DNA from 3 places in the Paraburkholderia sp. J10-1 genome. Region 2 is predicted to be linked to each of the others. Evidence: predicted binding sites of a transcription regulator. Region 2 holds the regulator's gene; each other region holds the start of a gene.
The links. Region 2 encodes LexA, which represses DNA repair genes until DNA is damaged. Its sites were predicted from a motif close to ACTGTATNNNNATACAGT; they were not measured.

Region 1 (10,004 bases), on a different contig from region 2:
TCGAAACGTGTCCCAGCGCTTCGCCGGCCCACAAGGCTGGATCGAGGCGCTGCACAACGTCAATCTGACGATTCCGCCGGGCGAAGTGTTCGGCATCATCGGGCGCAGCGGCGCAGGCAAGAGCACGCTCGTGCGCACCATCAACCTGCTCACGCGGCCCACCGAAGGCGACATCGTCGTCAACGGGCGCACGCTCACGTCGCTCTCGTCGGCCGACCTGCGCGAGGCGCGTCGCGAGATCGGTATGATCTTCCAGCACTTCAACCTGCTGTCGTCGCGCACGGTATTCGACAACGTCGCGCTGCCGCTGGAGCTTGCTGGCGTGAAGCGCGCCGAGATCGAAGCGACGGTGCTGCCGCTGCTCGAACTCGTGGGCCTCACCGCACAGAAGGACCGCTATCCCTCGCAGATCAGCGGCGGCCAGAAGCAGCGCGTGGGCATTGCGCGCGCGCTCGCGAGCAAGCCGAAGGTGCTGCTTTCGGACGAGGCGACCTCCGCGCTCGACCCCGAAACCACGCGCGCGATTCTCGACCTGCTGCGCAAGATCAATCGCGAGCTGAACCTGACCGTCGTGATGATCACGCACCAGATGGAAGTGATCAAACAGGTTTGCGACCGCGTGGCCGTGCTCGATGCGGGCCGCGTGGTGGAGAGCGGCCCCGTGCTCGACGTGTTCCTGCAGCCTCGCCACGAAGTCACGCGCGCGCTGCTCGGCGACGTGATCGCCCAGGAATTGCCGCCCGCGCTCAAGGCGCGCGTGGCCGAGCGCCTCGCGAAGGGCAGCGGCCACTTGCTGCGCCTCGCGTTCAAGGGGACGGGCGTCGACCAGCCGGTGTTGTCAGAAACGATTCGCCGCTTCGAACTCGATTTCAACATCCTGCACGGCCAGATCGACGAGATCCAGGGGCAGGCGTTCGGCTCGCTCGCGGTGCTTGCGGCCGGCGATCCGGTGAAGGTGGCGCAGGCCATTGCATGGCTGCGCGAGCAAGGTGTCGTGGTGGAGGAACTGTCCCATGTGGAGTGAAATGTTCGACATGTTCGTCCAGTCGTTCTGGGAGACGCTCATCATGGTGGGCATCTCGGGACTCGTGGGCGCGGCCATCGGCCTGCCGCTCGGCGTGCTGCTCTATCTCACCGACCGCAACGGCGTGCTGCAGAACATCGCCGCGAATCGCGTGATGGGCGTGATCGTCAACGCCGTGCGATCCACGCCGTTCATCATCCTGCTCGTCGCCGTGATTCCGTTCACGCGTGTCGTGGTCGGCTCGTCGATCGGCACGGCGGCCGCCATCGTGCCGCTCACCATTGCCGCTGCACCGTTCATCGCGCGACTCGTGGAAACGGCGTTGCGCGAAGTCGATCGCGGCCTGATCGAAGCCGCCCAGGCCATGGGCGCGAGCACGAGCCAGATCGTCTTCAAGGTGCTGCTGCCCGAGTCGCTGCCGGGCGTGGTGGCGGGGCTCACCATCACCTTCATCTCGCTCGTTGGCTATTCGGCCATGGCGGGCGCGATCGGCGGCGGCGGTCTTGGCGACCTCGGCATCCGCTACGGCTATCAGCGCTTCGAGCCCGAAGTCATGCTGATTGTCGTCGTGATCCTGATCGTGTTCGTGCAGCTCGTGCAGTCGTTCGGCGACTGGCTCGTGCGGCGCCTGAGCCATAAATAAGCCTGAAAACAGGCAGTTTTTCGATCAACATCACTACACAAGACAAAGGTTTGGTATGCAACGTCGTTTCATGATCCGGCTCGCGGCAGCGCTTGGCGCGGCTTCGCTGATCGCTCCGCTGCTTGCACCTATGACGGCGCACGCGGACGAAACCATCAAGGTGGGCGTGACGGGCGGCCCGCACGAGCAGGTGATGGAAGTCGTGAAGAGCGTGGCCGCGAAGAACGGCCTGAACATCAAGATCGTCGAGTTCTCCGACTACGTGCAGCCGAATGCGGCGCTCGCGGGCGGCGACCTCGATGCCAACAGCTACCAGCACGGGCCGTATCTCGATGCGCAGGTGAAGGATCGCGGCTACAAGCTCATCAAGATCGCGGACACGGTCACGTTCCCGATGGGCATCTACTCGAAGAAGATCAAATCGCTGTCCGAACTGAAGCCGGGCGCTCGCATCGCGGTGCCCAATGATCCGACGAATGGCGGCCGCGCATTGCTGCTGCTGCAAAGCCAGGGCCTTATCAAGTTGCGCGCCAACGCAGGCTTGAAGGCGACGCCGCTCGACATCGTGGAAAACCCCAGGAAGCTGAAGATCGTCGAACTGGACGCCGCGCAGATTCCGCGTTCGCTCGACGACGTGGACGCCGCCGCGATCAACACCAACTTCGCGATGGAAGCGGGCCTGAAGCCGAAACAGGACGCGATCGCGATCGAAGACCCGAAGGGGCCTTACGTGAATATCCTCGCGATTCGCGAAGCCGATCGCAACAAGCCCTGGGTGGCGAAACTGATCGCCGCGTACCACTCGCCGGAAGTGAAGCAGTACATTGAAACGAAGTTCGGCGGGGCGGTTATCACCTCCTGGTAAGCCCCTGCAGGCCGTGAAATTAGAGATATTTTTCGGCGCCCGGGCTTGATGCCCGGGTTTTTTCCACCGTAAAATCGCACGATCGTTCGCTACTGATGGCCGGAGTGAAGCAGGGGGTGCGGCAGCGGTGGTTCGTGAAAATTGCTGGTGGCAGATCGGCCCGACAGGGCTATCGCTATAATGTCCGCCAGGTTGACGTATTCGTAACTTCGGAGCATGTGAATGAAAGTCCTTGTGCCAGTCAAACGCGTAGTCGATTACAACGTGAAGGTTCGTGTGAAGTCGGACGGCACGGGCGTCGATATCGCCAACGTGAAGATGTCGATGAACCCGTTCGACGAAATCGCCGTGGAAGAAGCGGTGCGTCTGAAGGAAGCGGGCGTGGCGACGGAAGTCATCGCCGTTTCCGCGGGCGTCACGCAAGCGCAGGAAACGCTGCGCACGGCGCTGGCCATCGGCGCGGATCGCGCGATCCTCATCGAGTCGAACGAAGACCTGCAGCCGCTGGCTGTCGCCAAGCTCCTGAAGGCGCTGGTCGACAAGGAACAGCCGCAACTGGTCATCCTCGGCAAGCAGGCTATCGACGACGATTCGAACCAGACCGGCCAGATGCTCGCCGCGCTGGCGAACCTGCCGCAAGCGACGTTTGCATCGAAGGTGGTCGTGGCTGACGGCAAGGCGACCGTGTCGCGCGAAGTGGACGGCGGCGCGGAAACGCTGTCGCTCACGCTGCCCGCCGTGGTCACGACGGACCTGCGCCTGAACGAGCCGCGCTACGTCACGCTGCCGAACATCATGAAGGCGAAGAAGAAGCCGCTCGAAACGGTCAAGCCGGAAGACCTGGGTGTTGACGTCACGCCGCGTCTGAAGACGCTGAAGGTTGCCGAGCCGCCCAAGCGTAGCGCAGGCGTGAAGGTGCCGGACGTGAAGACGCTGGTCGAGAAGCTGAAGACGGAAGCCAAGGTGCTGTAAGGAGCGAGACGAAAATGACGAATCTGGTTATTGCTGAACACGACAATCACTCGATCAAGGCCGCGACGCTGAACACCGTTGCAGCAGCACAGAAGATTGGTGGCGACGTGCACGTGCTGATCGCGGGCCACAACGCGCAAGCAGCAGCGGACGCAGCCGCGAAGATCGCAGGCGTTGCAAAGGTGCTGCTCGCCGACGCGCCGCAACTCGAACAGGGTCTTGCCGAGAACGTCGAAGCGACGGTTCTCGCCATCGCGAAGAACTACTCGCACATCCTCGCGCCGGCAACGGCTGCGGGCAAGAACGTCACGCCGCGTATTGCCGCGAAGCTCGACGTCGCGCAGATCAGCGACATCACCGCCGTGGATGCGCCGGACACGTTCGAGCGTCCGATCTACGCGGGCAACGCGATCGCAACGGTCCAATCGGTCGATCCGGTCAAGGTCATCACCGTTCGCACGACGGCGTTCGACGCCGTTGCGGCCGAAGGCGGCAGCGCAGCCGTCGAGAAGCTCGAAGCCGCAGCGGACAGTGGCCTCACGCAGTTCGTCGGCCGTGAAGTCACGAAGCTCGACCGTCCGGAACTCACGAGCGCGAAGATCATCGTCTCGGGCGGCCGGGGTCTGGGCAGCGGCGAGAACTACACGAAGGTGCTGGAGCCGCTCGCCGACAAGCTCAACGCAGCGCTCGGCGCCTCGCGTGCTGCAGTTGACGCAGGCTACGTGCCGAACGACTACCAGGTCGGTCAGACGGGCAAGATCGTCGCGCCGCAACTGTACGTGGCGGTCGGCATCTCGGGTGCGATCCAGCATCTGGCCGGCATGAAGGACTCGAAGGTCATCGTCGCGATCAACAAGGACGAAGAAGCGCCGATCTTCAGCGTGGCCGACTACGGCCTCGTGGGCGACCTGTTCACGGTCGTGCCGGAACTCGTGAAGGAACTCGGCTGAAGCTGGCCGGTGTATCTTGCGACGAGCGCCGCGATCATGATTGAGTGCGCGGCGTGAGACGAAGCAACAAAGGGGCGCTGCGGCGCCCCTTTGTCATTTGAGGAGCCGCACTCTGGAAAGGGGAGGAGACTGACATGTACCAGGCGCCAACGAGCGACATGCTGTTCGTCATGAAGGAATTGGCCGGCCTCGAAGAGATCGCGAAGCTGCCGGGCGGCGAAGACGCCACGCCCGAGACCGTCGAAGCGGTGCTGCACGAAGCGGCCAAGCTATGCGGCGAAGTGCTGGAGCCGCTGAACGCCGAAGGCGACCGCAATCCGAGCCGCTGGGAAAGCGGCAACGTGCATGCCACGCCCGGTTTCAAAGCGGCATTCCGGCAGTACGTGGAAGGCGGCTGGCAGGGCGTGCAACATCCTCAGGAATACGAAGGACAGGGCTTGCCGAAACTCGTCGGCACACCGTGCGTGGAAATGCTCAACGCGGCGAATCTCTCGTTTGCGCTGTGTCCGCTGCTCACCGACGGCGCTATCGAAGCACTCCTCACCGCCGGAAGCGAAGTGCAAAAGCAGCGCTTCGTGCCGAAGCTCATCTCGGGCGACTGGACCGGCACGATGAACCTCACCGAGCCGCAGGCGGGCTCGGATCTCGCGGCCGTGCGCACGCGCGCCGAGCCGCAAGGCGATGGTACGTTCAAACTTTTCGGCACGAAGATCTTCATCACGTGGGGCGAGCACGACATGGCGGAGAACATCATCCATCTCGTGCTCGCGCGCACACCCACTGCGCCTGAAGGCGTGAAGGGCATTTCGCTTTTTATCGTGCCGAAGTTCCTCGTCAACGAAGATGGAACGCTCGGTGCGCGCAACGACGTGCACTGCGTGTCGATCGAGCACAAGCTTGGCATCAAGGCGAGCCCGACCGCCGTGCTGCAGTTCGGCGATCATGGCGGCGCGATCGGCCAGCTGATCGGCGAAGAGAATCGCGGCCTCGAATACATGTTCATCATGATGAACGCAGCGCGTTTCGCCGTGGGCATGCAGGGCGTGGCCGTTTCCGATCGCGCGTACCAGAAAGCGCTCGCCTATGCGAAGGAGCGCGTGCAGAGCCGCCCGGTGGATGGCTCGGCGAAAGCGGCGGTGAGCATCATCCATCACCCGGACGTGCGCCGCATGCTTGCGACGATGCGCGCCCTCACCGAAGCCGCGCGTGCACTCGCTTACGTGGCGGCGGGCGAGAGCGATCGCGCGCATGGCGATCCCGATGAGGCGGTCCGCGCGCGGCATCAGGCGCGTTACGAATACCTCGTGCCGATCGTGAAGGGCTGGAGTACCGAACTCGCGCTGGAAGTGACGAGCCTTGGCGTGCAGGTGCATGGCGGCATGGGCTTCATCGAGGAAACGGGCGCGGCGCAGTTCTACCGCGACGCGCGCATTCTGCCCATCTACGAAGGCACGACGGCGATTCAGGCGAACGACCTCATCGGGCGCAAGACGCTGCGCGACGGCGGCGCGGCGGCGAAGGCGTTGCTTGCCGATATCGCGCAGACCGTCGACGCGCTAGCAGCGCAACAAGGCGCGGCGTTCGAGTCGATGCGCAAGCATCTTGCACTCGGCCGCGAGGCGCTCGCCTCGGCCGTGGACTTCGTGCTCGCGAAGGCGAAGAGCGATCCGAACGCGGTGTTCGCGGGCAGCGTGCCGTATCTGAAGCTGGCGGGCATCGTGCTGGGCGGCTGGCAGATGGCGCGCGCCATGCTCGCCTCACAGCGTCTCATGCAGGACGACCCGAAGTTCCATGGCGCGAAGATCGCCACGGCGCAGTTCTTCGCGCAACACGTCTTGCCCCAGGCTGTGGCGCTCGAAGCGGCGATCGTCAGCGCAAGCGGCAGCGAGGGCGTGCTGGCGCTGGCGGAAGATCAGTTCTGACGCCGCGCGCCAATCGTAGCGAGCGAGTCGAGAAATGAAACACGGCGCCCCAGAGGCGCCGTGTTCGTTCATGCTGAAAGCGTTGCTTCAGGCATAAGCCGGGCGATGCGAGCCCTGCGTGTCGCCGAGATAGCGGTGGACCGAAAGATCGTCGGCGCGGATGGCGGGTTGCTTGCCCGAGATCAGGTCGGCGAGCAGTTGGCCCGAACCGCACGACATGGTCCAGCCGAGCGTGCCGTGGCCTGTGTTCAGGAACAGGTTCGAGATCGGGGTGCGGCCGACGACCGGCGTGCCGTCCGGCGTCATCGGGCGCAGGCCGGTCCAGAAGGTGGCCTTCGTCGTGTCGCCGCCGCCCGGGAACAGGTCGTTCACGCACATTTCGAGCGTTTCGCGACGGGCTTGCTTGAGCGACTTGTCGAAGCCGACAATCTCGGCCATGCCGCCCACGCGGATGCGATCGTCAAAACGCGTGATCGCGATCTTGTAGGTTTCGTCGAGCACGGTCGAGACCGGCGCGGCGTCGGCGTTGACGATCGGCGCCGTGATCGAATAGCCCTTGAGCGGATAGACCGGAATCTTCACGATGTCCGCGAGCATCTTCGTCGAGAAGGAGCCGAGCGCGACCACGAACGAATCCGCGCGCACCAGTTCCCTGCCGCATTGCACGCCCGCGATACGGTCGCCCTGCAGGACGAGCTTGTCGATCGGCGTGTTGTAGCGGAATTTCACGCCCAGCTGTTCGGCCATCGCGGCAAGGCGCGTGGTGAACATCTGGCAGTCGCCGGTTTCGTCGCCGGGCAGACGCAGGCCGCCCGTGAGCTTGCCCGACACCGCGGCGAGCGCGGGTTCGGCGCGGCCCAGCTCGTCGGCGGTGAGCAGTTCGTACGGAACGTTCGCGTCCTTCAGCACGGCAATGTCCTTCGCCGCGCCTTCGAACTGCTGCTGTGTGCGGAACACCTGGAGCGTGCCGCCCGTGCGGCCTTCATATTGAATGCCCGTGTCGGCGCGCAGTGCCTGCAGGCAGTCGCGGCTGTATTCGGCGAGGCGCACCATGCGACCTTTGTTGAGCGCGTAACGCTCGGCCGTGCAGTTCTGCAGCATCTGCCACATCCACTGCAGCTGGAATTTCGTGCCGTCCAGACGAATAGCGAGCGGCGCGTGCTTCTCGAACATCCACTTGATCGCCTTGAGCGGCACGCCAGGCGCGGCCCACGGCGCAGCGTAGCCCGGCGAGATCTGGCCGGCGTTCGCAAAACTGGTCTCAAGCGCGGGACCGGCTTCGCGGTCGATCACCGTCACTTCGTGGCCCGCGCGGGCGAGATACCAGGCGCTGGCCACACCGACCACACCACTGCCCAACACGACGACTCGCATAGCTGCTCCGTATAGATTCGTTGGGGCTACGCCGTGTTGCCGGGGCCCTGGAAGCGGTGTTTTGGCACCGATAGGGTGGAAGGCATGAAAATTCGCGTGTAGCCAGTATTTGTAGCTATGCTATTGTTGTATGCCTAGGTTTTGTTATCGTATTTTTCAGATTTTCGGGAAGAAATCATGAGAACGCAACGCCAGCCGGTCCGCGCGCTCGACCGGCTCGATCACCGCATCCTGAAACTGCTCCAGGAAGACGGCCGCATGGCCATGAAGGACCTCGCGGAACAGGTCGGGCTTTCGGTGACGCCGTGCATCGAGCGGGTGAAGCGCATGGAGCGCGACGGGGTCATCACGGGCTATTTCGCGCGCGTGAATCCCGCGGTGCTGGGCGCGGCGCTGCTCGTGTTCGTGGAGATCACGCTCGACCACAAGAGCGGCAATATGTTCGACCAGTTCCGCCGCGAAGTGCAGAAGATTCCCGAAGTGCTGGAGTGCCATCTCGTCTCGGGCGACTTCGACTATCTGATCAAGGCCCGCATCGGCGAGATGGCAGACTATCGCAAGCTGCTGGGTGACATCCTCTTGCAACTGCCCGGCGCGGTTCAGTCGAAAAGCTACGTGGTGATGGAAGAGATCAAGGAGACGCTGACCATCGCCGTGGGGGAGTGAGCGGCTGTCAGCGCCCCGTTTTTAGGACTCGACAACGCGGCTCAGTACTGTATATTTGTACAGTATTGAGCCGCGTTTTTTATGTCCTGTTCACTTTAGCCGTGACCGATTCCCGCCACCCCGATCCCGATACCGATACCTGGTATCCCGTTGCGCCGCCCACGGCACGCAAAGGGCGCGGTGCGGTTACGAACCTGCAAGGGCGCTATGAAGTGGACCAGCGCGAAGCGTTCGACGATGGTTGGCAGCAGGCGGGCGAAGGCGAGGAGGGCCAAGGGGACGAGGCCGACCACAACAGTGAGCCGAAGTTGCGCACCGAAGTCTTCGAAGAGCGTGCGAAAAGCATCCTCACGCGCAACCAGTCGCCGGACATTCCGTTCAACGTCTCGCTCAATCCATATCGCGGTTGCGAGCACGGTTGCATCTATTGCTTCGCGCGGCCCACGCACAGCTATCTCGGTCTCTCGCCGGGGCTCGATTTCGAAAGCCGTATCTACGCGAAGGTGAATGCCGCAGAACTGCTGGCGCGGGAGATCGCGAAGCCTTCGTACGAGCCCGAGCCCATTGCGCTCGGCGTGAACACCGACGCCTGGCAGCCGGTGGAGCGCGACATGCGCATCACGCGGCGCGTGGTCGAGGTACTGGCCGAGCGTCAGCATCCGTTCGCGGCCATCACGAAGTCCTCGCTGATCGAGCGCGATCTCGATCTGCTCGCGCCGATGGCCGCGCGCAAGCAGTTCATGGCGGCGATCACGATCACCACGCTCGACGCCGATATCGCCCGCTCGCTCGAACCGCGTGCGGCGACCCCTGCGCGTCGCCTGCGCACCATTCGCACGCTAGCCGAAGCCGGTGTGCCGGTCGGCGTGAGCATCGCGCCTGTCATTCCGTTCGTGACCGAGCCCGACATGGAGCGTGTGCTCGAAGCCTGCGCCGAGGCCGGCGCAACGAGCGCGAGCTATATCGTGCTGCGTTTGCCATGGGAGGTCGCGCCGCTCTTCCAGGATTGGCTGGCGGCGCATTTCCCGCAGCGCGCCGAGCGCGTGATGAGCCGTGTGCGCGACATGCGCGGCGGCAAGGACTACGAGTCGGCGTTCTCGCAGCGCATGAAGGGCACGGGGCTTTGGGCCGACCTGCTCAAGCAGCGCTTTCACAATGCCGTGCGGCGCCTCGGGCTCAATGAGCGGCGTCACGGCATTCTCGATATGTCGGCGTTCGTGCAGTCGAAAACCGTGCGCGAGAAGCCGCAACTCGACTTGTTCTGATCGGGCTCGCGGCGCTACTGCGAGATGGCCTTTGCGGCCTCGACCTGCGACTCGAAATAGGTCTGGAAAGAGAGCGCGAGTCCCGTCATCAGCAGGAATGCGCCAATCAGCAGCGAAAAGATCACGACGAAGATGACCGTCCAGCCCGAGCGGCTTGTGCGGCCTTGCTCCACGAACGCGGCGTTGAACTGCGCGTCCCATTTGGCGTCGGGGCGCAGCCCATACACGATTGCCGCCAGAAACGCCGAAATGACGGAAACTGCGCCGATCACGGCGAGGCCCCAGCCGGGAATCGAGGCGCGTTCGGTTGCGACGAGCAGCAA
Region 2 (10,004 bases):
GAAACTCGAACTTCGCGATCGCCCACGAAGCCGCGAGACCGAAGGCCAGATTCAGCGGCACCGCGATCGCCGCGGTGATCAGCGTGAGCTTGATCGCGGAGAGTGCGTCGGGGTCGACGAGCGACGTGAAGTAGAAGCCAATGCCCTTCGAAAGCGCCTGCCAGAACACGGCAACGAGCGGCACCACGAGAAAGAGCGCGAGAAACGCGAGCGCGATGCCGGTCAGGAGCCAGCGCACCCACGGCGCTTCGGTGACCGGATCCGGCCGGCGCGTGCTGCGTTGTTGCGGCAGCGTGCTCATTGCGCACCTCCCGCGACGGTTGCGCCCACCACGGCATTCGGCGCGCTGCCGGCCGAAACGCCCCGGCTCGTACGGCGTTGCAAATACCACTGCAGCGAGTTGATGAGAAGCAGCATGACGAACGAAACGCAGAGCATCATCACGGCAAGCGCGGTCGCGCCGGCGTAGTCGTATTGTTCGAGCTTCGTGATGATGAGAAGCGACGTGATCTCCGACTTCATCGGCACGTTGCCGGCGATGAAGATGACCGAGCCATACTCGCCCAGCGCGCGCGCGAACGCGAGCGCGAAGCCGGTGAGCAGCGCCGGCAGCACCGCGGGCAGCACGACGCGGCGGAACGTGAGCCAGCGCGAGGCGCCAAGGCACGCTGCGGCCTCCTCCTGCTCGCGCTCGAAGTCCTCGAGCACCGGCTGCACCGTGCGCACGACGAACGGCAAGCCGATGAAGGTCAGCGCGACGAGCACGCCAAGCGGCGTGAACGCGATCTTCAGACCGAGCGGTTCCAGGAACTGGCCGATCCACCCATTGCCAGCGTACACGGCGGCGAGCGAGATGCCCGCGACGGACGTCGGCAGCGCGAACGGCAGATCGACGAGCGCATCGATCACGCGTTTGAACGGGAACGGATAGCGCACGAGCACCCACGCGAGCAGGAACCCGAACACCGCGTTGATGAGCGCCCCGCCGAGCGCGGCCGTGAACGTGAGCCGGTACGACGCGATCACGCGCGGCGACCACACGGCGCGCACGAACTGGCTCCAGTCGAGCGTCGCCGTCTTGAGGAAGGTGGCGGCAAGCGGAATGAGCACCACGAGGCTCAGGTAAGCCACCGTGATGCCGAGCGTCACGCCGAAGCCCGGCAGCGCACTGGGCTTGCGCAATCGAAACGTTGTCATGCTCATCGTCCAGACATGGGTTGCGCGCTTGCCGGGTTCGCCGGCGGCGCCGAAAAGCGCGCCCGTGGGCGCGCTTCTTTGTTATGCGGTTGCGTCGTGATCGACTGCCAACCGGTACTGCGGTGCAGCGATGTTGCGTGACTTACTGCGGCTGGTAGATCGAATCGAACACGCCGCCATCTGCGAAATGCGTCTTCTGCGCGTTGGTCCAGCCGCCGAACGTGTCGTCGACCGTGTAAAGCTTCAGCTTCGGAAACTTCGCCGTGAGCGCCGCCGGGACCTTGTCCGAACGCGGACGGTAGAAGTTCTTCGCGGCAATCTCCTGGCCCTCTTCGCTATAGAGGAACTGCAGGTAGGCCTCGGCCTCCTTGCGCGTGCCCTTCTTTTCGACGACCTTGTCCACCACCGCAACCGGCGGCTCAGCCAGAATGCTCACCGAAGGGACCACGATCTCGAACTTGTCCGGGCCGAATTCCTTGAGCGAAAGGAATGCTTCGTTCTCCCATGCGATCAGCACATCGCCGATACCGCGCTGCACGAAGCTCGTCGTTGCGCCTCGCGCGCCCGAGTCGAGCACGCCTGCATTCTTATAGAGCTTCGAGACGAAGTCCTTGGCCTTCTGCTCGTTGCCGCCCGGCTGGTGCAGCGCATAGGCCCACGCCGCGAGATAGTTCCAGCGCGCGCCGCCCGAGGTCTTCGGATTCGGCGTGACGATCGACACGCCCGGCTTCGTCAGATCGTCCCAGTCCTTGATGTGCTTGGGGTTGCCCTTGCGCACGAGAAACACGATCGTCGACGTGTACGGCGAGGCGTTGTCGGGCAAGCGCTTTTGCCAGTCCTTCGCAACGATGCCCTTGTTGGCGAGCGCGTCGATGTCCCATGCGAGCGCCAGCGTCACGACGTCGGCCTGCAGGCCGTCGAGCACCGAGCGCGCCTGCGCACCCGAGCCGCCGTGCGACTGCTTGATGGTGAGCGTTTCGCCCGTCTTCGCCTTCCACTGCTTGATGAAGGCCTCGTTAATGTCCTGATACAGCTCGCGCGTCGGATCGTAGGAGACGTTGAGCAGCGACGTGTCCGCATGAGCGGCCACGGGCGCCATCGCCGCAACTGCGACGAGCGGCGCAACGCCGATAACCAGTTTTGCCGCCAGTGATTTCAGCCAGCCTGCGCGCCCCGTATGTGTCGTGCCCATCTATCTGTTCTCCGTTTTCGTGTGTGCTCGTTCGCGCTCATCCGTGCGCATCTGCGAATTGCAGCTAACGATGGAGGCCAGTCTAGCGATCCGCTTACATTATTAAAAATGATGTTTTCTCATTTTTTAATACGCAAAAGTGGTAAGGACAGAGGAAGTCGCTGCTAGAGCGCGATTTCGTCCGCACAAACGCGGGAAAACGGCCTGATAGCAACGCTCAGTTGACGAACTTCAAGTAACACTTGAAAAGTGGCGAGTACTGTATAAAAATACAGTTACCTGTTCAAACATACAGTGGCGCCATGACCAAACTCACCGCACGACAGCAGCAGGTTTTCGATCTGGTTCGCCGGGCGATCGAACGCACGGGCTTCCCGCCCACGCGCGCCGAGATCGCGGCGGAACTCGGCTTCAGCTCGGCCAACTCCGCGGAGGAGCATCTGCGCGCGCTGGCGCGCAAGGGCGTGATCGAACTGGCTGCGGGCGCCTCGCGCGGCATCCGCCTCATGCCGGGGCCCGACGACCTGCCGCACCAGTTCACGCTCCCGCACCCGAGCATCATGCAGCTCTCACTGCCGCTCGTTGGCCGCGTCGCAGCGGGTAGCCCGATCCTCGCGCAGGAGCACATCTCGCAGAACTACATGTGCGACCCGGCACTGTTCTCGAGCCGCCCTGACTATCTGCTGAAAGTGCGCGGCCTTTCCATGCGCGACGCCGGCATTCTCGACGGCGACCTGCTCGCCGTGCAGAAGAAGGCCGAAGCGAAAGACGGGCAAATCATCGTGGCGCGCCTTGGCGACGACGTCACCGTGAAGCGGCTGAAGCGCCGTTCGAACGGGCTCGAACTGATCGCCGAGAACCCCGATTACGACAATATTTTTGTCGAGGCTGGCAGCGCGGAATTCGCGCTGGAAGGCATCGCGGTTGGCCTGATCCGCCCCACCGAATTCTAAGCAATCCGTCTGCGCGCGTTGTGCGCTGAGTTTACGCACTACCTGGAGAGAGTCATGGAACGCCTTGCCCGCTTGCTGCCCTTCCGTCAATTCGGCCGTCTTCGCCACCTCCGTGGAATCGCCTCTTGCGCGGTGCGCGAGGTGCGCGACTCGGCCGCCGCACTGAGCGGCTCGCTCTTCGAAGACTCGCCAGAGATGGTGGCCGCCAGCACGGCCGACCTGCCGGCGCTGCCCTCGGCCCAGCCGGCGTTTGCGCGCGTGTCGCTCAACAGCACGCTCAACACCGAGCAGCCCATGCGCCGCGCGCCGGTGCGGGTCTATCAAGGTCAGTCGCGGCTCATTCTCGTCGGCACGGTTGACGCGGTCTGCCGTGCGATCGACCGCTGCATCGCGGAGCAGCACAGCGACCTGCCTGCAGCGCTGGCGAAGTAAGGTCGAATCGAGCGCGAATTCGCCAATACGCGGCTCAAATGTGAGAAGAGGTTACGGTCGGGATCGTTCAATCAAGTTTGCGGTCAACACCCTGTTTGAACGATTTGTCCTATGCCGATGACGGAATCTCCCTCAACCCCTCGTAAAACCCAAGGCTGGAAGAAGCCCGTAGCGATCACCGTTGCGCTCGCCATGATTGTTGGCGCGCTTGGCTACGCGTATGCGTCGCCCTATATCGCGGTGAAACACATGAAAGCCGCCGCCGACGCTCGCGACGCCGCCACGCTCAACGAGTACGTCGATTACCCTGCGCTGCGCCTGAGCCTCAAACAGCAGGTTGGCGAGATGCTGCATCGGCGCATCGAAGGGCAACACAGCAGCAATCCGCTGCTGATCCTCGGCGCCGTGATTGGTGCGGCACTGATCAGTCCGCTCGTGGATGCCTACGCAACGCCAGAAGGCGTGGCCGCCCTGCTGAGCGGCATGCCGCCGACAGGCAAGCCTGGCGACCGGCCGCACGCGCCGCCGCCGACGGAGTCCAGCGAGCAATCGGCAGAATCCGCGCAATCGGCACAATCGGCGCAATCGGCGCAATCGGCGCAATCGGCACAATCGGCGCCGTCACCGGCCCCAGCGGCGTCGGGCAATCCCGCGCCCGAGGCTCGGCCGGTCACCACGGCCGGCTATCGCGGCCTCAATGAATTCGCGCTCACGTGGGAGCGCGGCAATACGGGCGAGCACTATGCCGCCATCCTGCAGCGTCACGGGCTCTTCTCGTGGAAGCTCGCAGCGGTCGAGCTAGACGAAGGAAACGTCTCGAACTGAGACAGATTGGGAGCGAAAACGGAAACAGGCCGGTTCCGTGCGAACCGGCCCGCTTGGTCCTGCTTGATCCCGCTCGATCAACTAAGCGGCGGCTTGCTGCTGTTTTTCCTCAGCCGCCGACGAACACGCCACGAGAATGCTGCACGACACGCGGTCGAGCAGCGGCGTATTGCCCGCGCCCATCCACCAGCGCGAAAGCCCCGTGCGGCAGCGGTGACCCACCACCACGAGGTCGGCATTCAGTTCGTTGGCCAGATTTGCGATTTCGTCGATCGGATGCCCGAACGCGAAGTGCCCCTGGGCGCGCACGCCACGCTCGGTTAGCCAGTCCACGCCTTCCTGAAGGATTTCGCGCGCCGTTTCCTCGAAGCGGCCGCAGGCCACATCGGTCAGCAGGCCCGCGCTCTGCGCGATCGTCGAGCGCATGTCGACAACCGAGAGCAGATGCGTTTCCGCCTGCAGATCGAGCGCAAGGTCGGCGCCGCAACGCAGTGCCTTGCGGCCTTCGCGCGAGCCGTCGTAACAGAGCAGAATTTTTTTGTAGCTCGCCATGATCGATTCTCCCCGCCCGCGTGATTTGCAGGCTGTGCGATTCTCATGATGGTGCGCCGCAATTCCACACGCAAGGGCTGGAAAACGCCAGGTGGGCATCGAAAACCGCCAGATGCGTCTTAGGCAACGCACACCTCTTGTGCATGGCCTGATGCTTGCCGCGACATGCATTCGCCTCGTGCCACGTCGAACGGCCTGGAAGCGCCGCCCAACCCGCCACGCAGCAATGCACTAAAATGGGCCGCCTTGTTTCGCGCGATTGTTCGTTTGCTTTTGCGTTCGCTCTTGCGTGCGCCTCGCGCGACACCCGTTCGACTCACGTTCAACTGGTCCATGTCCGCACCCGCCATCGAATTCGAGCAGGTCATCAAACATTACGGAGACAGGACGGTCGTCAACGGCCTGTCGTTCAACGTCCTCCCCGGTGAATGCTTCGGGCTGCTCGGCCCCAATGGTGCTGGGAAAACCACGACGCTGCGCATGCTGCTCGGCATCGTTTCGCCCGATGCGGGTCGCATCAGCCTGTGTGGCGAGCCGGTGCCCGCTCGCGCGCGTCACGCCCGCCAGCGCGTGGGCGTCGTGCCGCAGTTCGACAATCTCGACCCCGACTTCACCGTGCGCGAGAACCTGCTCGTGTTCGGCCGTTACTTCGGCTTGTCCGCGCGTGAAACGCGTGACCTCGTCGCGCCGCTGCTCGAATTCGCGCGCCTCGAAAGCAAAGCCGATGCGCGCGTAGGTGAGCTCTCGGGCGGCATGCGCCGCCGTCTCACACTGGCGCGCGCGCTCGTGAACGACCCCGACGTGCTCGTGATGGACGAGCCCACGACAGGCCTCGACCCGCAGGCGCGGCATCTGATCTGGGAGCGGCTGCGCTCGCTGCTCGCGCGCGGCAAGACGATTCTCCTCACCACGCATTTCATGGAGGAGGCCGAACGACTTTGCAATCGCGTCTGCGTGATCGAGGAAGGCCGCAAGATCGCCGAGGGTGCGCCCAAGGCGCTGATCGAATCGGAGATCGGCTGCGATGTGATCGAGGTGTACGGCCCGGACCCGGTCTCGCTGCGCGACGAGCTTGCAGCCGATGCGAAGCGCACGGAGATCAGCGGCGAGACGCTATTCTGCTATGTCGACGACCCCGCGCCCGTGCATGCGAAGCTGCGCCACCGCTCGGATCTACGCTACCTGCACCGGCCCGCGAATCTCGAAGACGTGTTCCTGCGGCTCACAGGCCGCGAGATGCAGGATTAATGCGGCAGGATTGACGGCGGCATACGAATCGCCAAGGACACCATGCAGACACGCACCAACAACCCGACGCCCTCGCGCCCCACCCAGGCGCCCATGCGCGAGCCGCGCGCCGCGCTGCCTTCGAACGCCACGCACTGGATCGCCGTGTGGCGGCGCAATTATCTGGTCTGGCGCAAGCTCGCCCTTGCGTCGATGTTCGGCAATCTCGCCGACCCGATGATCTATCTCTTCGGTCTCGGCTTCGGGCTTGGGCTGATGGTGGGGCACGTCGACGGCGTCTCGTACATCGCGTTTCTCGCGGCGGGGACGGTGTCGTCCTCGGTCATGATGTCGGCGAGCTTCGAGTCAATGTACTCGGGCTTCTCGCGCATGCACGTGCAGCGCACGTGGGAGGCGATCATGCACACGCCGCTCACGCTTGGCGACGTCGTGCTAGGCGAAGTCATGTGGGCCGCGAGCAAGTCGATGCTCTCGGGCGCGGCGATCATGGTGGTGGCCGGTTTGCTCGGCTACGCGAGTTTTCCTTCCATGCTGCTCGCGCTGCCCGTGATCGCGCTTGCGGGCCTCGCGTTCGCGAGCTGCGCGATGATCGTCACCGCGCTCGCGCCGTCCTACGACTTCTTCATGTTCTATCAAACGCTCGTGCTCACGCCCATGCTGCTGCTCTCGGGCGTGTTCTTCCCGATCGCACAGTTGCCCGCGGCCGCGCAGCACATCACGCTGATGCTGCCGCTCGCGCACGCCGTCGCGTTGATCCGCCCCGCCATGCTCGACCGGCCTGTCGAGCAGGCCGGGCTGCACCTGCTCGTGCTCGCGATTTACGTGGTGGTGCCGTTCGCGATCGCTTCGGTGCTGTTTCGCCGGCGCATGATGCATTGAAGGACGTTTAAGCACATTAAGGCACGCCAAGGCATCGCGAGGCACTCAGTCCTCGTCGTCTCCCCAGGGAATATCGACGTCCGAAATAAACGCGACCGTCGCGAACGGGCCGCCTTCCTGGCGGCCGATCTTGCCGTCGGCGCGATGCCATTCCACGCGAAACATCGTCGATTGGGTCTGGGCGAGCAAACGCACCGTGCGGATCTCTTCCGGGTCCGACTCCTCCACCGGGCCATCGAGCGAAACCAGCAGCGACTGCGGCCACAGACCGTCGGCCGGGTCGTAAATGCGATCGCCGTCGGGAATCGAGGTGTCCGCTTCGACGCCGATGGTGGCCGAAGCCTCGACGATCATCTTGCCGAGCGCGCGCAGCACTGCGGTGGCGCGGGCCGAATTGGCCTGGCGGATGGCGAGGTCGCCGCGCGTGAGCGCCTGCTCGAGTTTCGGATTGGTTTTCTGCTTTGCCATGCTGGTTTTCGGGCCGAGGCCCGCTCCGTGGCGGACGGCGAACCGCCCGCGTATTACAAGAATGCCAACGCTGAACGCATGGCGACTGCCTCGTCGCGACGTCCCTAGAAGCCGAGGGTCACCGCCGCGAGCCCCGCGACGATGCCGAAGAACACCACCGTCGTGCCGACGATTGCCAGCATGCGCGGCCGGAACGAGCCCGCCAGCATCGCGAACGACGGCACGCTCACGGGCGGCAGCGTCATCAGGAGCGCGCCCGCGGGCCCCACGCCCATGCCGAGCGCGAGCATCGCCTGAATGATGGGGACCTCGCCGGCCGTCGGGATCACGAACAGCATGCCGACCACGGCGAAGGTGACGATCCAGCCAAGGCTGCTCGTCACTTCCGGGCCGATATGCGGAAAGAGCCACGCGCGCGCGGCGCCGAGCAGCAGCACGAGCACGATGTACTCCGGCACGAGACGCACGGCCATGCGCGCGAAGATGCGCACCCAGCGCACGAAGACGTTGCCGCCTTGCGCCTGTTGCTCAGTGAGAAGCGCCAGGCGGTCTTCGGCGGCACGCGACTCTTCAGGCGTGACGAGCCGGTTGCAGACCCAGCCGAGGCCAAACACCATCAACAAGCCTAGCGTGAGGCGCAGCGCACTCCACTGCCAGCCGAGCACGAAGCCCATGAACACCAGCGTGGCGGGATTGAGCACGGAGTTGCCGAGCCAGAATGCAATCGCGCCACCCGCCGACGCATTGCGCGCGCGCAGGCCCACGACCACAGGCGCAGCGCAGCAGGTGCACATCATGCCGGGCACCGCGAGCAGGCCGCCCGCCGCGACGCTGCCAAAGCCGCGCCGGCCGAGCACCCTCGCGACCCATTGCACGGGCAGGAGCGCCTGCACGCCGGAGCCGAGCAGCAAACCGAGCACCATGGCCTGCCAGATCGCCTTGCCATAGGCGAAGGCGTAATCGAGCGCGGCGGAGAACGAGGGATCCGGCGCTGTGGACGCGCCGCCCATCAGGATCGATTTGCCGATGGAGTGGGTTTCCTCGGCGGTGAATGCGCGGTGATAGTACGGGAACCACTTCACGTAGAAGAGACCGGCCACCGCAAGCAAGATAAAAATGGGCCAGCCATAGGACGGAGGTGATTGCGCTGGACGTGCGCTCGTCATTTTGAATTCTCCGGGCTTGAGCGTATGGACGGCCGGTCGGGGCGCCGTCACACGAAGCGTGATGGTGCCCCAACCAGCGCATGCTGGATCGTAGTGTATGCCTTGCGAATCGCCAACGACTTTGCCGAGTTAGCCGCTAACGCGGCGCAGCGCAGCGCGGCCCGGAAGGGACCGCGCTGCGCCCTGCTATTCCGCTTAAGGGGCAGGATTAGGCTGCTGCTCGTGCAGCACGTCGATCTGCGCGAGCAATTCGGGGGTGAGCTTGACGTTGGCGCTGGCGATGTTTTCCTTCAACTGCTCGAGCGAGGTCGCGCCGATCAGATTGCTGGTGAGGAACGGCCGGCTGTTGACGAAAGCGAGCGCGAACTGCGCGGGCGTATAGCCGTGCGCCCGGGCGAGTTCCACGTAGCGCGTGGTCGCGGCCACCGATTCCGGCTTGCTGTAGCGCTTGAAACGCTCAAACCGCGTGATGCGCGCGCCTTCCGGACGCGCCCCGCCCTCGTACTTGCCCGACAGCCAGCCAAACGCGAGCGGCGAATACGCGAGCAGGCCCACGCCTTCGCGATGTGCGAATTCGGACAGGCCGCTTTCGAACGTGCGATTGAGCAGGCTATACGGATTCTGAATGCTGACGATGCGCGGCAGCCCCAGCTTTTCGGAGGCGCGCAGGAACTGCGCAACACCCCACGGCGTTTCGTTCGACACGCCGATATGGCGGACCTTCCCGGCCTTCACGAAATCGGCGAGCACGCTGAGCGTTTCCTCGATCGGCACCGTGTACGCGTCGTCGAGATACGGATACATGTTGCGGCCGAACGTCATCGTGCTGCGGTCGGGCCAGTGCAGCTGATACAGATCGACGTAATCGGTCTGCAGGCGCTTCAGGCTGCCATCGAGCGCCTCGGTCAGATTCTTGCGGTCGAACTGGTTCTGCGGCCCGCGAATGTGCTGCGGATTGTGCGGCTGGCGAGCCGGGCCCGCAATTTTGGTGGCGAGCACGATGCGCTCGCGTGCCGCGCGATGCTGCGCGAGCCAGGTCCCGATGAAACGCTCGGTCTGCCCTTGCGTCTCCGGGCGCGGCGGCACGGGGTA
Region 3 (10,004 bases), on a different contig from region 2:
CCGAAGATCACGAGCGCAATGCGGTGTTGCGGATCGGCGGATTCGGCGGCGCCCGCAATCGCGACCACGTTGTCGAGGCTCATCACCGCGTCGGCGACGATGATCGTCTTGATCGCGCCCACCAGCTTGTCGGCGGGCTTCACGTTGGCGTGCTCGAGATGACTGGGCGCGAGCAGCCGCACACCAATCCACAGCAGCAGCAGGCCGCCCGTGAACTTGAGGAACGGCACGTTGAGCAGCACGACGGCGAAGGCGATCAGCACCACGCGCAGCGCGATCGCACCGGCGGTGCCCCACAGAATGCCGCGCATGCGCTGCTGCGCAGGCAGGTCGCGGCAGGCGAGCGCGATCACCACGGCGTTGTCACCACCGAGCAGGATGTCGATGACGATGATCTGGATGACAGCGCCCCAGTGGAGCGTCGCGAAAAACTCGAGCATGGAAACGAAAACTCAGCCGGAATTCAGGATGGGCTCAGATATCGAGCCAAATAAAAAAGCGAGGAGGCCATGACTGGCTCCCTCGCTTTTTGTTCGGAAACCTCGTGAAAGGATTCCGCAAGCATATCAAAAAACGCTGGCCGCCCGCGCATGCATGATGCACAAGCGCCAGTGTATTTCGAATTTACAGCATCGCCTTCAGCAGACGACCCATTTCCGACGGATTGCGCGTGACCTTGATGCCGCACGCGTCCATGATTTCCAGCTTCGCGTCGGCCGTGTCCGCACCGCCCGAGATCAGCGCGCCGGCGTGGCCCATGCGCTTGCCCGGAGGCGCCGTGACGCCCGCGATGAAGCCAACCACCGGCTTCTTCATGTTGTCCTTGATCCACTCGGCGGCATTGGCTTCGTCCGGACCGCCGATTTCGCCGATCATGATCACGGCGTCCGTATCCGGATCGTCGTTGAACATCTTCATGACGTCGATGTGCTTCAGACCGTTGATCGGGTCGCCGCCGATACCGACTGCCGACGATTGGCCGAGGCCGATCGCGGTCAGCTGGGCAACCGCTTCATACGTCAGCGTGCCCGAACGCGACACGACGCCGATGCGGCCCTTGCGGTGGATGTGACCCGGCATGATGCCGATCTTCAGCTCGTCCGGCGTGATCGTGCCGGGGCAGTTCGGGCCGAGGAGCAGCGTCTTGCGGCCTTCGCGGCGCATACGGTCCTTCACTTCGATCATGTCGCGAACCGGAATGCCTTCCGTGATACAGATCGCGAGATCGAGGTCGGCCTCGACGGCTTCCCAGATCGCAGCGGCAGCGCCTGCCGGCGGCACATAAATGACCGAAACGGTCGCGCCGGTAGCATCCTTCGCTTCACGCACGTTCGCGTAGATAGGAATGCCTTCGAAATCTTCGCCGGCCTTCTTCGGGTTCACGCCAGCGACGAACGCTTCGCGGCCGTTCGCGTACTCACGGCAAGCGCGGGTGTGGAACTGACCGGTCTTGCCGGTGATGCCCTGCGTGATGACCTTGGTGTCTTTGTTGATCAGAATCGACATGTATTGACCTCTGTTCGTTTGGCGTTATGCGTCGCGCCAGACCGCTTCTTGCGTTGCGGTGTTCGCGCCGGCATCACGCCATTCGTGTCCGGTGAAAATTACTTGCCTTCGGCAGCTGCGACAACCTTCTGCGCAGCCTCTTCCATGCTGTCTGCCGAGATGATCGGCAGGCCCGAATCGGCCAGCATCTTCTTGCCGAGGTCCTCGTTCGTGCCCTTCATGCGCACGACGAGCGGCACATTCAGGTTCACGGCCTTCGAACCCGCGATCACGCCTTCTGCGATCACGTCGCAGCGCATGATGCCGCCGAAGATGTTCACGAGGATCGCCTTCAGGTCCGGGTTCTTGAGCATGAGCTTGAACGCTTCGGTGACCTTCTCGGTCGTGGCGCCACCGCCCACGTCCAGGAAGTTCGCCGGCTCGCCGCCGAACAGCTTGATGGTGTCCATCGTGGCCATGGCGAGGCCTGCGCCGTTCACGAGACAGCCGATGTTGCCGTCGAGCGAGATGTACGCGAGGTCGAACTTCGACGCTTCGATTTCAGCCGGATCTTCTTCGTCCAGATCGCGGTACGCGACGATTTCCGGGTGACGTGCCAGCGCGTTCGAGTCGAAGTTGAACTTCGCGTCGAGTGCGGTCACGGTGCCGTTGCTCGAGACGTTCAGCGGGTTGATTTCGGCCAGCGACGCGTCGGTTTCCCAGAATGCCTTGTACAGGCCCTTCAGGACTTCACGCGCTTGCGGAATCGAAGCAGCCGGCACGCCGATCTTCGCGGCGAGGTCGTCAGCCTGGGCGTCCAGCAGACCCGTCGACGGCTCGACGATGACCTTGTGGATCAGCTCCGGGTGCTTTTCGGCGACTTCTTCGATGTCCATGCCGCCTTCGCTCGAACCCATCAGCACGATCTTCTGCGACACGCGATCGACGACAAGGCTGACATACAGTTCTTGCTTGATGTCAGCGCCTTCTTCGATCAGCAGACGCTTGACCTTCTGGCCTTCCGGACCGGTCTGGTGCGTAACGAGCTGCATGCCGAGGATCTGGTTCGCGTATTCGCGGACCTGTTCCAGCGACTTCGCAACCTTCACGCCGCCGCCCTTGCCGCGGCCACCTGCATGGATCTGTGCCTTGACGACCCAAACCGGACCGCCCAGCTCTTCAGCGGCCTTGACCGCGTCATCCACCGAAAACACCGGGATGCCGCGCGGGACGGCGACTCCGAATTTCCGCAGGATTTCCTTACCCTGGTACTCGTGAATCTTCATGCGTGATTCCTTCAGTCTGAGAGTTGGAGTGAACTTCGATTCCGCTGTTGTTATTCATGCGAGACGGCGTCGGCCCTGCCCTCTTGGCCCGGGCTCCGGCTGTCGCGCACGCTGGGGGTTTCGGCGCCGCGCTCTATTGAACGCGGCACATGGCCATACCAGCGCGGATAAAACTGCTTCACCGCCTCCCCGTCGAACCGCAGCGCATGGCAGCGGCCAAGCTGGAAGGGCGGCTTTTCACCGTCGGCCTCAATGCCTCCGGCGGTCTTGCCGTGTTCCGGTCCGGGCGCTTCACCCGGCGAGCCATTCGATGTGTCCCACACTTCTCCAACGAACGCCTGGATCGCTGCGGTCGGCAATACGCCCAACATTTCTGTGAGGTGCGTGCAGCCAACCGTGCCGGCGAGGAGCCGGCCCGCTTCGCGGCGGAAGTTCTGGAGGAGATTGAGCCCGATAAGGGCCCGATAGGCGGGATGAGCGTTCTGGCACTGACCGTCGTAAGGCACCCAGTCGGACGACGCTTCTGCGTCGACGACGTTGAGCTTGCGATCGATCGTAATGCGCAGCCAGAGTTCATGGATCGGCAGACCATTGGGCCGGACACCGGCGGCGAGCGGCACGTCGCGTGGCTTGTGGTCGGTCAGGCACGCGTCGATGTCCCACAGGCCGTCTTCGCGCTCATAGGCAACCGCCCGAATGGCGCGCTGGTGGCGCAACTGGCGGGGCACGGGCGGAGAAAGCGGCATGCTAAAGGTAAGACCGGATTGGAAAACCTCGCGATTTTAACATACCGGGTATTTGAGACAGCCGCGAACACACAGGCCTGGCGTGGACATGTCTGTACGGATTTTTCGAGACGGCCGGCTCAATTGTCGGACCAGTCTTCCTCGATTCCCTTGAGGATCTTCCCGATGATCGACATCGAGAAGCCCCGCGCCGCGAGAAAGCGCGCCTGGCGCGCGCGTTCGGCGGGCGTTTCGGGCAACTGACCGTACTTCTTCTGCCAGACCGTGCGGGCGCGCGCGAGTTCGGTCTCACGCAGTTGCGTGCTGACTTCTTCGATGAGCGCATCGCCCACGGCGTGGCGCTTGAGTTCGCTGACGATACGCCCTGCCCCCACGCGCGCCGCACGCCGGTGCACGACGCTTTCGGCAAAGCGCGCGTCGGAGAGCCAGCCTTCGCGCTCGAGCGAATCGAGCAGCGCTTCGAGTGCGTCGGCGTCTTCGGTGTACGGCACGAGCTTGCGCGAAAGTTCGGCGCGGCTGTATTCGCGGCGCGAAAGATAGCCGAGCGCGCGACCCTTGAGGGAGCGCTCGGGCCGCTGCTTTGCCGTGGATGCTTTTTCGCGCTCGCTCGCGCGTGCGGCACGGGTGACCGAGCTGCGCTCGTATTGATCGGCTTGCGGTGCGCTGGATTCGCGAGCGGTTTCGCCAGGCCCACGGCGCGAGCGCTTGAATGATGTTTCGAACGGCAGCGGCTCTGATGACGCGTTTTCCGCCGACTCATTGGTCCCGCCGAAGAAAGCCTCGAACGGCACTTCGAAGACCGCGCCGCCATCGTCGCTGAGATCGGCGGGCGCGGAATATGCCGCGTCAGAATGCGCAAAGCCGCGATCGCCCGCCTGGGCGTCGCGGCTTGAACGGCTCATGCGTGCGTCGGCAGGCTTCACGGCGGGGCGCCGCTCGGCGCCCCGGTCAGCAGGCGAACCCGCCCGCGAGTTAGCCTGATCGCCGGAAGGCGAGGACGTAGGTGACCCGCCCTTGCGCATCAGCTTGCCTTATCTACGAGAGCCTGAAGAATTTACTCTTCGTCAGCGACTTCGACTTCGCCGGAATTGTCGACGCCGGCCGGCATCGTGCTCACGCCCAGCGATTCGCGGATGCGGTTTTCGATCTCACGAGCGATGTCCGAGTTCTCGCGCAGGAATTCGCGTGCGTTGTCCTTGCCCTGGCCAATGCGCTCGCCGTTATAGCTGTACCACGCACCCGCCTTGTCGACGATCTTGGCCTGCACGCCGAGGTCGACGATTTCGCCCTGACGCGAAATGCCTTCGCCGTACAGAATGTCGAACACGGCTTCGCGGAACGGCGGCGAGACCTTGTTCTTCACAACCTTCACGCGCGTTTCGCTGCCGATGACTTCGTCGTTCTTCTTGATCGAGCCAATGCGGCGAATGTCCAGACGCACCGACGAGTAGAACTTGAGTGCGTTGCCGCCCGTGGTGGTTTCCGGGTTGCCGAACATCACGCCGATCTTCATGCGAATCTGGTTAATGAAGATCACCATGCAGTTCGTCTTCTTGATCGTGCCGGTGAGCTTGCGCAGCGCCTGCGACATCAGACGCGCCTGCAGACCCGGCAGCGAGTCGCCCATTTCACCTTCGATTTCGGCCTTCGGCACGAGCGCCGCGACCGAGTCGATCACGATCATGTCGATCGAGCCCGAGCGCACCAGCGCGTCGGTGATTTCGAGCGCCTGCTCGCCCGTGTCCGGCTGCGAGATGAGCAGTTCAGGCACGTTCACGCCGAGCTTGGCGGCGTATTGCACGTCGAGCGCGTGTTCCGCGTCGATGAACGCCGCCGTGCCGCCGAGCTTCTGCATTTCGGCGATCACCTGCAGCGTGAGCGTGGTCTTGCCCGACGATTCCGGACCGTAGATCTCGACCACGCGGCCGCGCGGCAAACCGCCCACGCCAAGCGCGATGTCGAGGCCGAGCGAACCGGTGGAGACTACCTGGATGTCCTCGACCGCTTCGCCGTCGCCGAGTCGCATGATCGACCCCTTGCCGAACTGCTTTTCGATCTGCGCGAGCGCGGCGGCCAGCGCCTTGCTCTTTTCAGCAGTCAGCCCAGCCGAGCCTTTCTTGCTATCTTCCATGAATCGTCCTTTGCTATGATGAACGGCGTCTCGTGACCATGCGCACGCCTCATTCGGGCTAATGCACACGAACGCAGACACTGTATAAAAAAACAGTGGTTTTGGCAAGCCTTTCCGGCGATCCAGAACCGCGAATTTCGGGAGACCGCCGCGCGTCGCCTGGCCGCGCCTTCAAAGACGCGGCGCGGCGCCGGTGCTACGAGGTCAAAGGGCCTCGAAAGCGACGTTGGCGCAACATGCGAATCCTCATTGCCGAAGACGACAGCATACTCGCGGACGGGCTCGTGAGATCACTCCGCCAATCGGGCTATGCCGTTGATCACGTGCGTAGCGGCGTGGATGCCGATACTGCCCTGTCGATGCAGTCGTTCGACCTCTTGATCCTCGATCTTGGCCTGCCGAAAATGCCGGGCCTCGAAGTGCTGCGCCGTTTGCGCGCGCGCAATTCCAACCTGCCCGTGCTGATCCTCACCGCCGCCGACAGCGTGGACGAGCGCGTGAAAGGCCTCGACCTCGGCGCCGACGACTACATGGCCAAGCCCTTCGCGCTCAACGAACTCGAAGCGCGCGTGCGTGCGCTCACGCGGCGCGGCGCGGGCGGCGGCCCGACCATGGTGCGGCATGGCGCGCTCTCGTACGACCAGGTGGGGCGCATTGCGCGCATCAACGACCAGGTGCTCGATCTTTCGGCGCGCGAACTCGGTGTGCTGGAAGTGCTGCTGCAGCGGCTCGGGCGGCTCGTCTCGAAGGAGCAGCTCGTCGATCACCTGTGCGAGTGGGGCGAGGAAGTCAGCAACAACGCCATCGAAGTCTACGTGCACCGGCTGCGCAAGAAGCTGGAAACCGGCGGCGTGCGCATCGTGACGGTGCGCGGACTGGGCTACTGCCTCGAAAAGGAGGCGAAGGAAACGCACGCCGGCGCGAGCCAGCCAGGCACACGCGCCGAGACCGGCACACCCGACGCCACGCCGGCGATGCCCGCCAGCCACTATTTCAAATAGGCGGAGTCGAAGATGGCCGGGCGTCCTCCCATCGCGCGCGCCGTGCCGCCCAAGGGCGCCGCGAGCACAGCCGGCGAAAACACATCGGGCGCGTCCGCATTCACGGCCGACGCCCTCGACGACGACGCGCGCGACGCCCGCTACGCCAACCCGTTCGCCCCGCCCGACGAAGCCGAAGCCGCCGCCGAGGCGCGCCCGCGCTCGCTTTTCGGCGAGATTCTCGACTGGATGCTCGCGCCCTTGCTGCTGCTCTGGCCGATGAGCATCGCGGTCACGTATCTCGTGGCGAAGTCGATCGCCAACGGCCCCTTCGACCGCGCGCTCGAAACCGACGCCTATGTGCTCGCGCGCCAGATCCAGCCCGTCAACGGCGTGGCCGAACTCACACTGCCCGCCTCCACGCGCGACTTCCTGCGCGCCGACAACGTCGACAGCGTGTTCTACCAGGTGCTCGGCAGCCGCGGCGAGCTGATTGGCGGCGATCGCGACATGCCGCTGCCGCACGACGACGACCGCCCGCCGCCCGGTCTCGTCGAGTTCCGCGACGACACGCTGCGTGGCATCGACATCCGCGTCGCCTATACAACAGTGGAGCCGACGCACCTGAGCGCCGGCGACCGGCCGGGTCAACCGGTGCTCGTGCAGGTCGCAGAAACGCTCGACAAGCGCCGCCAACTGGCCAACGACATCATCAAAGGCGTGATCCTGCCTCAGTTCGTAATCCTGCCGCTCGCGATCCTGCTCGTGTGGTTCGGTCTCTCGCGGGGCCTCGCGCCGTTGCACGCGCTGCAGTCGAACATCCGCATGCGCCGCCCCGACGATCTTTCGCCGCTCGAAGCGCGCCGCGCGCCGCCCGAAATCGAGCCGCTCGTCACCTCGTTCAACGACCTGCTCACGCGGCTCGAGCAGAACATGGAGCTGCAAAAGCGCTTTATCGCCGACGCCGCCCATCAGATGAAGACGCCGCTCGCGGGCCTGCGCACCCAGGCCGAACTCGCGCTGCGCCAGGACGCGCCTGCCGAAGTGCACCGCTCGCTCGAGCAGATCGCGACAAGCTCCGAGCACGCCGCGCGGCTCGTCACGCAGCTGCTCGCGCTCGCGCGCGCGGAAAACCGCATGTCCGGGCAGATCTTCACGCCGGTCGACGTGGCGGACGTGGCGCGCCACGCCGTGCGCGACTGGGTGCAGCCGGCGCTCGCCAAACAGATGGACCTCGGCTACGAAGGCCCCGAAACGGCGTACGGGAGCGAGCAGGACGAGGACGGAGCGGTGGCGCGCGTCGAAGTGGACGGCAACCCGGTGATGCTGCGCGAGATGCTCTCGAACCTCATCGACAACGCGATCCGCTATACGCCTGCGGGCGGGCGCATTACCGTGCGCGTGCGGCCGGAACCCGCGGCGGGCGTGGTCCATCTCGAAGTGGAAGACACGGGTATGGGCATTCCTGCCGCCGAGCGCGAGCGCGTGTTCGAGCGCTTCTACCGCATTCTCGGGCGCGACGGCGAAGGCAGCGGTCTCGGGCTCGCGATCGTGCGCGAGATCGCCACGATGCACGGCGGCACGCTCGCCATCGACGATCACGTCTATCAAGACACGCCGCGACTCGCCGGGACGCTCGTGCGCGTGACGCTGCGGCTGCGCGCGAAAGCTTGAGCGGCATCGCCGCCGCTTGAGCGGCAAAACCACCCGGAAACTGACGGATCACGTCAGAAAAGCGGGATGGGACTTACCCTTATCCGATACGCAATACGCAAACTCAATTTCGCGCGTTAAAAGACATTCGACCATCAATGCGCGAACTTATCGAATAGTTTGCCGAACATAACTGATTAGACCCCACTCCGACGCATCCCTCAGAAACCCACACGCGCGTCAGAAGCCCGTAAGTTTCCATTCCAATAATGCTCCGCAGGACCGCGGGTCTTTAGCGTCGCCTGCCCGACGGACCACACGCATATCAATACTGGAGACATCTATGGCAACCGTTGGCGGACAAGTCTCGCACGCGCCGATGACCCGCGACGAAAAACGCGTGATCTTCGCGTCGTCGCTCGGCACCGTGTTCGAGTGGTACGACTTCTACCTGGCCGGCTCGCTCGCGGCCTTCATCAGCAAGAGCTTCTTTTCCGGCGTCAATCCCACGGCCGGCTTCATCTTCACACTGCTCGGCTTCGCAGCCGGCTTTGCCGTGCGCCCGTTCGGCGCGATCGTGTTCGGGCGCCTCGGCGACCTCGTGGGCCGCAAGCACACGTTCCTCGTCACGATCGTCATCATGGGTCTCTCGACCTTCGTGGTCGGTTTCCTGCCCGGCTACGCCGCAATCGGCATTGCGTCGCCGGTGATCTTCATCGCCATGCGTCTGCTGCAGGGTCTCGCGCTCGGCGGCGAGTACGGCGGCGCCGCGACGTATGTCGCTGAACATTCGCCGCCCGGACGTCGCGGTTTCTACACCGCGTGGATCCAGACGACCGCCACGCTTGGCCTCTTCCTCTCGCTGCTCGTGATCCTCGGCGTGCGCACGTTCGTCGGCGAAGAGCAGTTCGCCGCATGGGCCTGGCGCATTCCGTTCGTCGCCTCGATCCTGCTGCTCGCCGTTTCGGTGTGGATCCGTCTGCAACTCGACGAATCGCCGGCGTTCAAGCGCATCAAGGCGGAAGGCAAGGTCTCGAAGGCGCCGATCAAGGAAGCGTTCGGCCAGTGGAAGAACCTCAAGGTCGTGCTGCTCGCCCTCTTCGGCCTCACGGCTGGCCAGGCCGTGGTCTGGTACACGGGCCAGTTCTACGCGCTCTTCTTCCTCACGCAAACGCTGAAGGTGGACGGCGCCAGCGCCAACATCCTGATCGCGCTGGCGCTGCTGATCGGCACGCCGTGCTTCCTGTTCTTCGGCGCGCTTTCGGACAAGATCGGCCGCAAGCCCATCATCATGGCTGGCTGCCTGATCGCGGCGCTCACCTACTTCCCGATCTTCAAGGCAATCACGCACTACGCGAACCCGGCGCTCGAAGCCGCGACGCAGCGCGCGCCGATCGTCGTGATCGCGAATCCGGCCGAATGCTCGTTCCAGTTCAACCCGGTTGGCACCTCGAAGTTCACGAGCTCGTGCGACATCGCCAAGAGCGCGCTCTCGAAGGCTGGCCTGAACTACGAGAACGTGGCCGCTCCGGCTGGCACGCTCGCGCAGATCAAGGTGGGCGACACGACCATCGACACGTTTGACGGCCGGGCGCCGGGCGCCAAGGAAGCCGGTGCGCTGTTCGAGAAGACGCTCGCGGCCACGCTGAAAGCGGCGGGCTATCCGCTCAAGGCCGACCCGGCGCAGCTCAACTGGCCGATGACCGTGGTGATGCTGACGATC

Region 1: a site for LexA is predicted at 8,463-8,480, ahead of U5A65_RS31150 (PA0069 family radical SAM protein). Genes of this name have one in related genera too.
Region 3: a site for LexA is predicted at 5,728-5,745, ahead of recA (recombinase RecA). Genes of this name have one in related genera too.

The regions. Positions count from the first base shown of each region.
Region 1 covers NZ_CAJMYW010000013.1:166,664-176,667, reverse strand. The annotation lists gene U5A65_RS31190 (methionine ABC transporter ATP-binding protein) at 1-1,024, shown strand, start outside; gene U5A65_RS31185 (methionine ABC transporter permease) at 1,014-1,667, shown strand; gene U5A65_RS31180 (MetQ/NlpA family ABC transporter substrate-binding protein) at 1,723-2,532, shown strand; gene U5A65_RS31175 (electron transfer flavoprotein subunit beta/FixA family protein) at 2,755-3,504, shown strand; gene U5A65_RS31170 (electron transfer flavoprotein subunit alpha/FixB family protein) at 3,519-4,454, shown strand; gene U5A65_RS31165 (acyl-CoA dehydrogenase) at 4,589-6,376, shown strand; gene U5A65_RS31160 (D-amino acid dehydrogenase) at 6,464-7,750, opposite strand; gene U5A65_RS31155 (Lrp/AsnC ligand binding domain-containing protein) at 7,928-8,416, shown strand; gene U5A65_RS31150 (PA0069 family radical SAM protein) at 8,518-9,681, shown strand; gene U5A65_RS31145 (TM2 domain-containing protein) at 9,696-10,004, opposite strand, start outside.
Region 2 covers NZ_CAJMYW010000012.1:157,235-167,238, reverse strand. The annotation lists gene cysW (sulfate ABC transporter permease subunit CysW) at 1-301, opposite strand, end outside; gene cysT (sulfate ABC transporter permease subunit CysT) at 298-1,197, opposite strand; gene U5A65_RS30210 (sulfate ABC transporter substrate-binding protein) at 1,340-2,389, opposite strand; gene lexA (transcriptional repressor LexA) at 2,692-3,342, shown strand; gene U5A65_RS30200 (hypothetical protein) at 3,397-3,774, shown strand; gene U5A65_RS30195 (DUF2939 domain-containing protein) at 3,892-4,599, shown strand; gene U5A65_RS30190 (universal stress protein) at 4,681-5,151, opposite strand; gene nodI (nodulation factor ABC transporter ATP-binding protein NodI) at 5,485-6,399, shown strand; gene U5A65_RS30180 (ABC transporter permease) at 6,442-7,278, shown strand; gene U5A65_RS30175 (hypothetical protein) at 7,324-7,746, opposite strand; gene U5A65_RS30170 (permease) at 7,851-8,912, opposite strand; gene U5A65_RS30165 (NADP(H)-dependent aldo-keto reductase) at 9,108-10,004, opposite strand, start outside.
Region 3 covers NZ_CAJMYW010000006.1:344,990-354,993, forward strand. The annotation lists gene U5A65_RS21215 (TerC family protein) at 1-440, opposite strand, end outside; gene sucD (succinate--CoA ligase subunit alpha) at 625-1,506, opposite strand; gene sucC (ADP-forming succinate--CoA ligase subunit beta) at 1,605-2,771, opposite strand; gene U5A65_RS21230 (DUF2889 domain-containing protein) at 2,822-3,517, opposite strand; gene recX (recombination regulator RecX) at 3,637-4,419, opposite strand; gene recA (recombinase RecA) at 4,572-5,648, opposite strand; gene U5A65_RS21245 (response regulator transcription factor) at 5,885-6,649, shown strand; gene U5A65_RS21250 (sensor histidine kinase) at 6,662-8,302, shown strand; gene U5A65_RS21255 (MFS transporter) at 8,625-10,004, shown strand, end outside.